DNA from 2 places in the Paenibacillus sp. CCS19 genome. Region 2 is predicted to be linked to the other one. Evidence: predicted binding sites of a transcription regulator. Region 2 holds the regulator's gene; the other holds the start of a gene.
What was found. Region 2 encodes LexA, which represses DNA repair genes until DNA is damaged. Its sites were predicted from a motif close to CGAACATATGTTCG; they were not measured.

Region 1 (5,020 bases), on a different contig from region 2:
CAGCAAACTATCTGCTGCCGAGGATGGCGTGCCATCTCCTGGATTATCTTTTCCTTGTATCAACTCGCCCGCAGTGATCATTATCTTATAAGCCCTGACGATTTCGTCCTTACTTATACCTGCATTGACCAAATCCAATATGGAGTTTTCAGCCTGCTTTAATCCCCTGTTTTGCACCGAACGATCACGCGTATCTCCAGACCATCTTGCTCCGTCTAAAAACTGATAAAAATATTGTGAGTATTGTTCCCCGCCGAATACTACATCTTCATACCCCTCTAATGCTTCATCGACGATCTTCATAACAGCATCATATTCGGTTTGATTAGCACTACCGTATGTGTGTTTTCCGTATAATACTTTAATTTTGCCGACCATTTGTCCAGTTGGACTTGTTGAAACTCTCGAACTGGTTACGGTCTCAATATAGGCTGTTTGGGTAGCATTATCCCATTTCACCGTTCCGCCAAAGGCTTCTGATACGAAGCGCAAGGGAACCATTGTAAAGCCGTTAATCTTCGTTGATGGTGCTGGCAACTTCACTGTCTTACCGTTTACGTAAGCTGTATCGCTGCCTACCTTGAGAATGATCTCAGTTGAGCCTTTGGTTGCGGTGACAGTCTCCGTATGAACGTTCCAAATGACCTTAGCACCTAATGATTCGAATATACCCCTGAGTGGGACAAGAGTGCTGCCACTCTGGATTACTGGTGGTTGATGGTAGGTTTGCTTGGTGCCGTCAATTACTACGGAAGTGGTGGGATCTTCCGCTGCGAGGGTCTTTACCTCGTTCTTTTTACTAACTGTCGACTGGGCAGCATAATCCAAGTTAGTTTCCATTCCCGTACTTTGCTTAATCCTTGCGATGGTCTCGGTTATAGTTCCGCCGGATCTAAGAGTCGAAAGCCCATCTGATCCATAAAGTTTGGCTACCTTCTCGGTTTCTTGAATGATTGGTTTTAACGAAGCTACATCTGAAAAGCCAAAGGGAGAGCTCGCCTTCGCATCAATCTTTTCAAGGCTATCCAATATATTTGTCAGTGCTATAGGTGTCCAGCCTGACTCTTTGATAACTTTAACAGCAAGACATAGATTGGCAATTAAAGCTTGTTCATCTTCCTGATAATTAACAATTTGCTGCGCCGCGGCGACTGGTTGGGTGGTCGGGTTAGATGTTGCTGCCGAAGCCATATTTACCCCGCTGAAAGCAAATGCCCCAAGCAACACTGAACCGATCAACATACTTTTTATGACGAAGCTGAATGTTCGCTTGGCAGATTTCTGCCTAGAATAAACTGTGGTCATATGAACCTGGGTCTCATTATTAATGTTGCGGGTATCAGCCCATTTTACCATTAGACTCATCCCTCTCATATTGGATTTACTGCTTATACCAAGTTGTAAATTTTCTTAGAAATTCAGTGCTGAAGTTTCATGAATTTTTTAACTTAAAATAAAACGGATCGCCTTATATCGTGATGGCGATCCGTTAGTCTAAATTATTTAATTGACTGTCCTTTCGGTAATACGATTAAAGCAGTTATCACAAATTACTTTCCAACAACCTACCTGCTGCCGAAGCTCACCACGATCACCGCATTTTTCACAAGTCCCTATGGAGCGCTCTTGGTATTTGACGATCAAATCAGAAACTTCGGGAAGAGGATTTCGAGTGTAGATACTCAATGCACCGAATTTTTGCTTGATCTGGGCGAAATCCACGGACACCTCAAGAGCCTTCGCATGGTAAACCCCTTCAATATCGAAGAATAGTTCATGAATCAAATTATACCAGCCATCTCCGATATCGAAACCGTATCGAGACCAAAGGTTATCTGCTTCCTGAGGAGCTCTTGTCCAAGGGAACCGTTCAAAGAGTTGCTGTTGAAGTTCTTTCCTCACAATTATTCTCTCCCTCTTATCTTCATCCCTGACTGACTTAAATATAGGTCTGCGATCTTTGAATTGATACCATTTCCTGTGATTGACCCAAAATCCCAAATGAAATAATTTAACAAATAGAAAGCAGGTTAGCCGAAAGGTTTTGAAGATATTGTAAATTTATTTGTGTATTCTAGCGTACTTGTTTTAACTGTTCAAGTGTTTTCAGATAGAGATTTGAAATTTATCTCAAAATAAAACGCAGCTCTCCCGATGCGAATGTTAATGCCCGTTTCCTTCATAACACGCATTCTCATATGTTGATCCAGTTCTGACAGGAATTTCTCCTGTTGATACTCAGTGAGCTTTAACTTGGTCAACTTCAATTGCCTTTATGTCGTGTTCCAACACATCAAGCATTACCGGAAGTATGATGCTGTCTTTAACCAATTGAATGTCATCTTCGGATTATAGAGGTGCAGGACTCATGAGATACCCCAAGCTAGGATCGACTGCGCCGCGAGTATACGAACAAGTTTACATACTCGCGCCGCATTTTGACTAAAGCAAAATGCCTTTTGAGTATTGCCTTGAATAGACCGCACCTGTATCTTCCGCTGTGTGATTCGATTAGTGCGGTCAATATATACAACTCTCAATTTGCATACCCCATACACTTTGAAGGGATAGGATCATGTCTCACCAATAAACAGAACATTTGTTCCCATCCTTTATAATACTCATTGCAAGAACAAATATTCGTATTGGCAATGGCGAAATTTTTCTCAAAATCATGAAATAAAAAAATGATCCCCTGTGGAGGATCACCTATGTATGAACTTCTATGACTCGAAAGGATTCAGTTAACGAAAGTAACAAAAAAAAAACGGCATTTCTGCCGTTTTGGTTGAAGGTGTTGGTGGAGAATAGGGGGCTCGAACCCCTGACCTCTTCGCTGCCAGCGAAGCGCTCTCCCAGACTGAGCTAATTCCCCACGTATTAGTTCTTAGTACTTTATTTTGGGTGCTAAACTGGTAAGAGTGTTCTCCCAGCTGAGCTAAGGCCCCGTGAGCTGCGTAACGCAGCCAAATGTCATCATTAGGAAAATATTAGCATGCAGCTAAGAAAAGTGTCAATCTACATTCTCTATTGACTGATCACGCTAACTTCATCCCATTTGACCCGCCATTCTAGTCCTTCGATCCGCCGATACCGCCGATACCGCTTGCTCCACCCGTCAATGGGTGCTTGGATAGCAGCGAGTTGAGTTCCTTCATGAACATGTCGATGTCCTTGAATTGGCGGTATACCGAGGCGAAGCGGACGTATGCGACTTCGTCGACCGGATAGAGCTGCTGCATGACAAGCTCGCCGATAATACGGCTCTCGATCTCAGCGTGTGCCGTCGTGCGAAGCTCCTTCTCGACCTCCGAGACGACGACTTCCAGCTTCTCCGCAGGAACTGGACGCTTCTCGCATGCGCGAATAAGTCCGCGCAGCAGCTTCTCGCGGCTGAATTCTTCGCGGCTTCCGTCCTTCTTAATTACGATGAGCGGTGTTTCCTCGATCATCTCGAAAGTCGTGAAGCGGCGGCTGCACTTCTCGCATTCACGTCTGCGACGAATCGATTTGTTCTCGTTAGCCGGCCTCGAATCGAGCACCTTGGAGCCGGCGTAATCACAATATGGACATCTCATATAAGGAATCCTCCAAGACGCTAGGTCAACTTTTTTTGCAATTCCATTCGTTTCCTGTAATGAAGTTTGTAATAACGCACATAATACAGTTACCAACCGCAAGGAGGTGAACGACAATGAGCCAAGGTAACAGCAACCAACTCGTAGTACCACAAGCTTCTGCTGCACTCGACCAACTGAAATATGAGGTTGCAGCTGAACTGGGTATCTCCCTTTCGCAAGACGGCTACTACGGTAACCTCACGACGAAAGACGCAGGCTCCATCGGGGGCAGCATCACTCGTAAGCTCGTGCAAATCGCTGAGCAATCGCTCGCAGGCACGACTCGCTAATGTCTTCTAGACATGCTTGGGACAGCGCCCACTAAGACGAACCGTCTTGGTGGGCTTGTCCATGACACCCTCACCAACTACGCTGTACCTTCACCTCAAAGCAGCATGCACGCTCGCTCAAGCCTTCCTAACCGACTTTCTGCTCAGCGAACTCCGGATACAATTGTTTATATTTATTATAATAATAAAATACCCGTTGTACATAGTGCCGCGTCTCGCCATAAGGAATATTGCTTACCGATTCCTTGGTACCGTCCCACGTCCCGTTGTTCAGCCATTTGCTTACATTGCCCGGTCCTGCATTGTAAGCGGCTACCGCAACGGTTGTGTTGTCGTTAAACTGTTTATGCAAGCTGCTCAAGTACCAAGATCCAATCTGGATACTTACATCTGCACGGTGCCGGAGCGTATCCTCTGACACGTTCGCGAATCCTGCCTTCTGTATAATCCAGTCAGCCGTATCCGGCATAATCTGCATCAAACCAAGGGCGCCTTTCTTGGATTCCTTGCCTGTCGAGAAATTCGTCTCTACCCGGATGATCGCTGCAATAAGCAGCGGATCAAGATCGTAATTCAACGCGCTGGCCCGTATATCTGCTTGGTAGTGAATCGGATACATCCATTTGCCTATCCAATCCGATCGGATGAACAGGAATGCAAGGAACCCAATGATGAGCAGCAGAAACAGTCGCTTTCGCTTCCGACGTCGTCTCATAATGACAGCCCCTTCTACTTACGCCTAAGCAGTTCCCATAGCTGCTGAACTTGCTTCCGTGTCTCCTCCAGCGTCCCGCTGTTATCAATGACCCAATCGGCCATACTGCGCTTCTGCTCAATATCCATCTGCAGCCCAATCCGCCTCTCCGCTTCCTCCGCCGACAGTCCGTTGCGATTCATCAACCGCTCCAGCTGTACGTGATGCGGCACATAAACGACGATAACGCCCTCATATGAGGATTGCTGCTTGGTCTCCAATAATAACGGGATATCTGCAACTATGATTGGATTAGCTTCAAGTCGTTCGGCCTGCTCCATCTGCTCTCTCATCCGCTGACGAATGGCTGGATGGGTAATCGCCTCCAGCTCGCGCAAACGTTCAGCTTGTCCGAA
Region 2 (5,020 bases):
CTATTGTTGTATCGTTATCGTCGTATTATTTCTCGCTGTATTGAACATTGTGCTGCTTCGCAAATTGCTTCAGCCGTTCCGCAATCTCAGTCGTTGGGTAACGGTTCATAATGCGCGAGAACACCCAGTTGCTGCCGCGAACACGCTCAATGACGACATAGCCCTCTTGCGAACTAATCGACTTGATGTCTTCCGGCTTCAATCGGCGGTCACCTGTGAATTTGCGAGTTTGCACAAAATCGGTTCCGACTTTTATGTATGGGCGGCGAATAACGAACAATAAAGCAAGGAACAAGTAACAGCCGATCGTTACCCAATACATCGTTGCTTGCGATTCATCCGCTTGTACGAACAACGCATACATAGCCGTAATCAGCACGAGCAGTATAGGTCCGATATAGCTGCGTCCTTTGAACGTATCAAAGCGCTCGCCGGACGGAACAATCGGTGTCTGGATCCCCTGCTTCTTACGCTGTTTGTTCAGTTGATTCATATTGTTGCGAACCTTGCGTTCCCATGAACGTGACACGGATTGCACACTCCTTCAGTGATACAGCGGACTTCTAGTCGTTGAGCCCTCTGCTGAACTTCTTGATGAAACGTTTCGGATATTCGGATGGGAGCCCGCTTGCTTCATCGAGGCTTGCCCATACATCAGCTGGCATGTCCCAGCCGATTGCACCCATGTTATCTTCGAATTGCTCCAACGTGCGGGCACCGAATATCGGGGATGTGATCCCATCCCGTTGAATAAGCCAACGTAAAGCGACCTGCGAAGTCGATCGCCCTAGCTCCTTCGCAACCTTCTGAACCGCTTCACGGATCGCGAAGTTGCACTCGTTACCACGAACGGCCCATGAGCTCTCTCCGCCATTCGGATTCGCCAGACGACCTTCGGTTGGATATGTCGTACCATAACGATCCGTTAGGAAGCCCCCGCCGATTGGCGCCCATGGAATGACCGCGACATTCTCTTCCAGGCATAACTCGAGCAGCTCGCGGTCCATCTCACGACTGACAAGGCTGTACTGCTGCTGTACGGATACAAAACGTGCATACTGACGCGCATCGCTCACCGCGAGTGCCTTCATTAAATGCCAAGCATAGAAATTCGAACAGCCTATGTATCGAACTTTGCCCGACGCAATCAGATCGTCTAACGCACGCAGCGTTTCCTCGATTGGCGTCGCCTTGTCCCATGTATGTACCTGATACAGGTCAATATAGTCCGTTCCAAGTCGGGCTAGACTCGCATCGACGGAATCCATAATATGTTTCCGTGACAAACCTCCACCATTCGGATGCGATGCAGTCGGAAACCTTACTTTCGTAGCGACTATAAGCTCCGAGCGGCGTGACCGGATCGCCTTGCCGACAATCTCTTCGGAACGACCGCCAACATAGACGTTGGCTGTGTCTAAGAAATTGCCTCCCAGCTCCACGAAACGGTCAACCATTCGAAGTGATTCCTGTTCATCCGTCGTATTGCCGAATGTCATCGTCCCTAAGCATAACTCCGATACCGCCAATCCACTGTTCCCAAGCAAGCGATACTGCATGTCCATCCCTCCAGTTTATATCCAATATAATCTAATCATACTTGATATAAGTGGAGAACGTCACGCTTCTATTGAGGTTAAATCAATGATTCTTCGGCGGCTCCTCTTCGCCTTCCCACTTGATCGAATCAAGCTGGTTGCGGAAATTGCCTTTGAACACGTCCAAATATTGCTTCCGAAGCCGTGCACGTTCTTCCGCTTCCGCTTCTGTGAGACCGACCGTTTTATGTTTACGCGACAGCTCGTTAATCCGCGCGATAAGCTCTTCCATTTGCTGCATCCCCCTTCTGTTATGCACTTGTTCACATTATCCTATTACTTTGACATTTTCGACAAACCATTGTCAAGGTTAATGCGCCTATAATTGAACGGTTTCCGAGCATTGTATAAAAAAAGATGGCGTATTAGGAATTGTCCCAATAAGCCATCTTATCGAACTACTCTATATTAAGCGGGTATGATGAGCATCTGTCCCGACTCCAGAACATCCGATTCGAGATTGTTGCGAAGCTTAATCTCGAATACGCGCTGACGAATATCTCCATCGCTCGTCGCGGATGCGATGCTCCACAGTGTGTCGCCTGGCGCTACATAGACAACGGACTCGCCTGCGGTAGGCTCAGCCGGGTGATCGCTCATTGCTTCCGTCATGACCATCAAGGCACCGCAGAATAAGATAATTGCGAACATAAGAGCAAAGCCCCACTTTAATACGCTCATTAGTGCATGTTTCTGAGCCTTTGTCATTGTTGCGCGTTGCGTCGATCTGCCGCGCGTATTCCGTACGTTCATTCTATTATAAGAAGCTGTCATGCTTGTCGTATTCATCATTGTTAACCGCACCCCAAACGTTTGTTCTATTTGTTGTCCATAATATATCACGAACAATTGTTCTGGTCAACACATTTTACGAACAATTGTTCTGTTTAATTTACGAACGAATGTGCCCTCGAACTTATGTTTGTACGAACTCGGGTTCTGTGCTATAATTTGCTATAATCTTATTTTTGGAGTGATGATGGTGTCGAAGCTTTCCAACCGCCAGCTGGCAATTCTTGAATTTATCAAGAACGAAGTTCGGGATAAAGGATATCCGCCTTCCGTTCGTGAGATCGGTGAAGCGGTCGGACTGGCCTCCAGCTCCACCGTTCACGGCCATTTGGATCGATTAGAGAAGAAAGGCTTTATACGCCGCGACCCAACGAAACCTCGTGCGATCGAGATTCTCGATGGCGACGGTCCTTCCGCAGGCGATGCGTTCTCGACCTCATTCGCGAAGGTGCCAATCGTCGGTAAAGTTACAGCAGGCGTACCTATTACGGCAACGGAGAACATTGAAGACTATTTCCCACTCCCAACGCATATGGTTGGTGATCACGACGTCTTCATTCTTAACGTAATCGGTGAAAGTATGATTGATGCAGGCATTCATAACGGCGATTACGTTATTGTCCGCCAGCAGCCAACCGCAACGAACGGCGATATCGTCGTAGCAATGACCGAAGAAGACGAAGCAACGGTGAAGACGTTCTACAAGGAACGCGATCATATTCGTCTCCAACCACAGAACCCTACGATGGAGCCGCTTCGTCTGAAGCACGTAACGATTCTTGGTAAAGTTATCGGTCTGTTCCGCGACATTCACTAAGAACCGAACAAGGACAAGCTGACACCATCTTACGATTTCATGTCAGCGTTTCTTCACTAGACTTGCCACTCCATGATATATAGAACCCCGGACGATTCGACATCGTTCGGGGTTTTTAATTGTTTTTTAACTGCATATAAAAGAGTCCACTCCCTCCCAAACCCTCCCTCTCCCAAGAGGGAGGGCCCCAAAGGCCTCCGCCCTCTGGACTCCTGGACTCGCTGCTTGGATACTTGAGTGGGGATGCCCGCTTTCGTCCCTGTCGGGACACGCTCTACTTCTGAGGGGTTTAGATACGGTCGATGTTTGTGCTCGACCTCCTGTACGTGCTGGGAGCCGCTTGTCGTCCCTGCGGGACACGCTCTTGGGAAGTGCTCGATCACGGCAAGGGGCTTCGCCCCTTTGAACCTTTATCTTGATAATGCGAGTTCCTCGCAAATTCATTATTACTATTAGAAATACAAAAAGCACGATAACTCCCCCGTTAGGTTCGTTATCGTGCTTTATCTTTATTGCGCTATGACCAACGAGCTCTGATTAATACAGAGTCAGGTACTGGTCGCGTTCCCATTGGTGGATTTGCGTGCGGTACATGTCCCACTCGATTTCTTTAAGCTCGTAGAAGTGAGCAAGTGCGTGTTCGCCGAGCGCTTCACAGATGACATCGCTGCGCAGCAGCTCTTGCAGAGCTTCTGCCAAGTCGCCTGGAAGGCTTGGGATACCCTCTTCAATACGCTCTTCTTCGCTCATGATGTAGATGTTGCGGTCAACCGGCGCTGGGAGCGGCATTTTGTTCTTGATGCCGTCCAGACCTGCCTTCAACATGACAGCAAGCGCAAGGTATGGGTTAGCAGCAGGGTCTGGGTTACGCGCTTCAATGCGCGTGCTCAGGCCGCGGGATGCTGGAATACGAACCATCGGGCTCCGGTTGCTTGCCGACCAAGCAACATAAACAGGCGCTTCGTAGCCAGGCAGGAGACGCTTGTACGAATTGACCGTTGGGTTCGTAATGGCCGCATAAGCGCGTGCATGATGCAGAATACCTGCCATGTAATAACGAGCCGTCTGGCTGAGACCAAGCTTGTCACTCTCATCGTAGAAGGCATTCTTCTCGCCTTGGAACAACGATTGGTGACAGTGCATGCCGGAACCGTTCACGCCGAACAGCGGCTTCGGCATGAAGGATGCGTGCAGACCATGCTGACGAGCAATCGTCTTAACAACAAGTTTGAACGTTTGAATCTGGTCCGCGGCTTTAATAGCATCCGCATATTTGAAGTCGATCTCGTGTTGACCCGGAGCAACCTCGTGATGGGATGCTTCGATCTCGAAGCCCATCTCTTCAAGCGTAAGTACGATCTCGCGACGGCAGTTCTCGCCCAGATCCATCGGCGCAAGGTCGAAGTAACCGCCTTGGTCGTTAAGTTCGGTCGTCGGATTGCCCTTCTCATCCGTCTTGAACAAGAAGAATTCTGGCTCAGGACCAACGTTCATCGAAGTGAAGCCCATTTCCTCCGCTTCCTTCAGCGCACGCTTCAGAATGCCGCGCGGGTCGCCAGCGAATGGCGTGCCATCAGGCATATAGATATCACAAATCAGACGTGCGACGCGGTCTTCCGTCACCCACGGGAAGACGACCCATGTGTCGAGGTCCGGATACAAGTACATATCGGATTCTTCGATCCGTACATATCCTTCGATAGAAGAGCCGTCGAACATCATTTTGTTATCGAGCGCTTTGAGCAGCTGACTTACAGGGATTTCAACGTTCTTGATCGTACCGAGCAAGTCGGTAAATTGCAACCGGATGAAT

Region 1: a site for LexA is predicted at 2,593-2,606, ahead of SBI19_RS29645 (YhjD family protein). Genes of this name have one in related genera too.

The regions. Positions count from the first base shown of each region.
Region 1 is NZ_BTCK01000011.1:47,530-52,549, reverse strand. Features, by position in the region: gene SBI19_RS10320 (stalk domain-containing protein) at 1-1,356, opposite strand, end outside; gene SBI19_RS10315 (hypothetical protein) at 1,504-1,902, opposite strand; gene SBI19_RS29645 (YhjD family protein) at 2,239-2,337, opposite strand; tRNA gene SBI19_RS10310 (tRNA-Ala) at 2,799-2,875, opposite strand; gene nrdR (transcriptional regulator NrdR) at 3,072-3,578, opposite strand; gene SBI19_RS10300 (alpha/beta-type small acid-soluble spore protein) at 3,695-3,910, shown strand; gene SBI19_RS10295 (lytic transglycosylase domain-containing protein) at 4,038-4,625, opposite strand; gene coaE (dephospho-CoA kinase) at 4,640-5,020, opposite strand, start outside.
Region 2 is NZ_BTCK01000059.1:19,971-24,990, reverse strand. Features, by position in the region: gene SBI19_RS26625 (hypothetical protein) at 26-529, opposite strand; gene SBI19_RS26620 (aldo/keto reductase) at 564-1,559, opposite strand; gene SBI19_RS26615 (DUF896 domain-containing protein) at 1,642-1,830, opposite strand; gene SBI19_RS26610 (LysM peptidoglycan-binding domain-containing protein) at 2,007-2,249, opposite strand; gene lexA (transcriptional repressor LexA) at 2,581-3,207, shown strand; gene glnA (type I glutamate--ammonia ligase) at 3,745-5,020, opposite strand, start outside.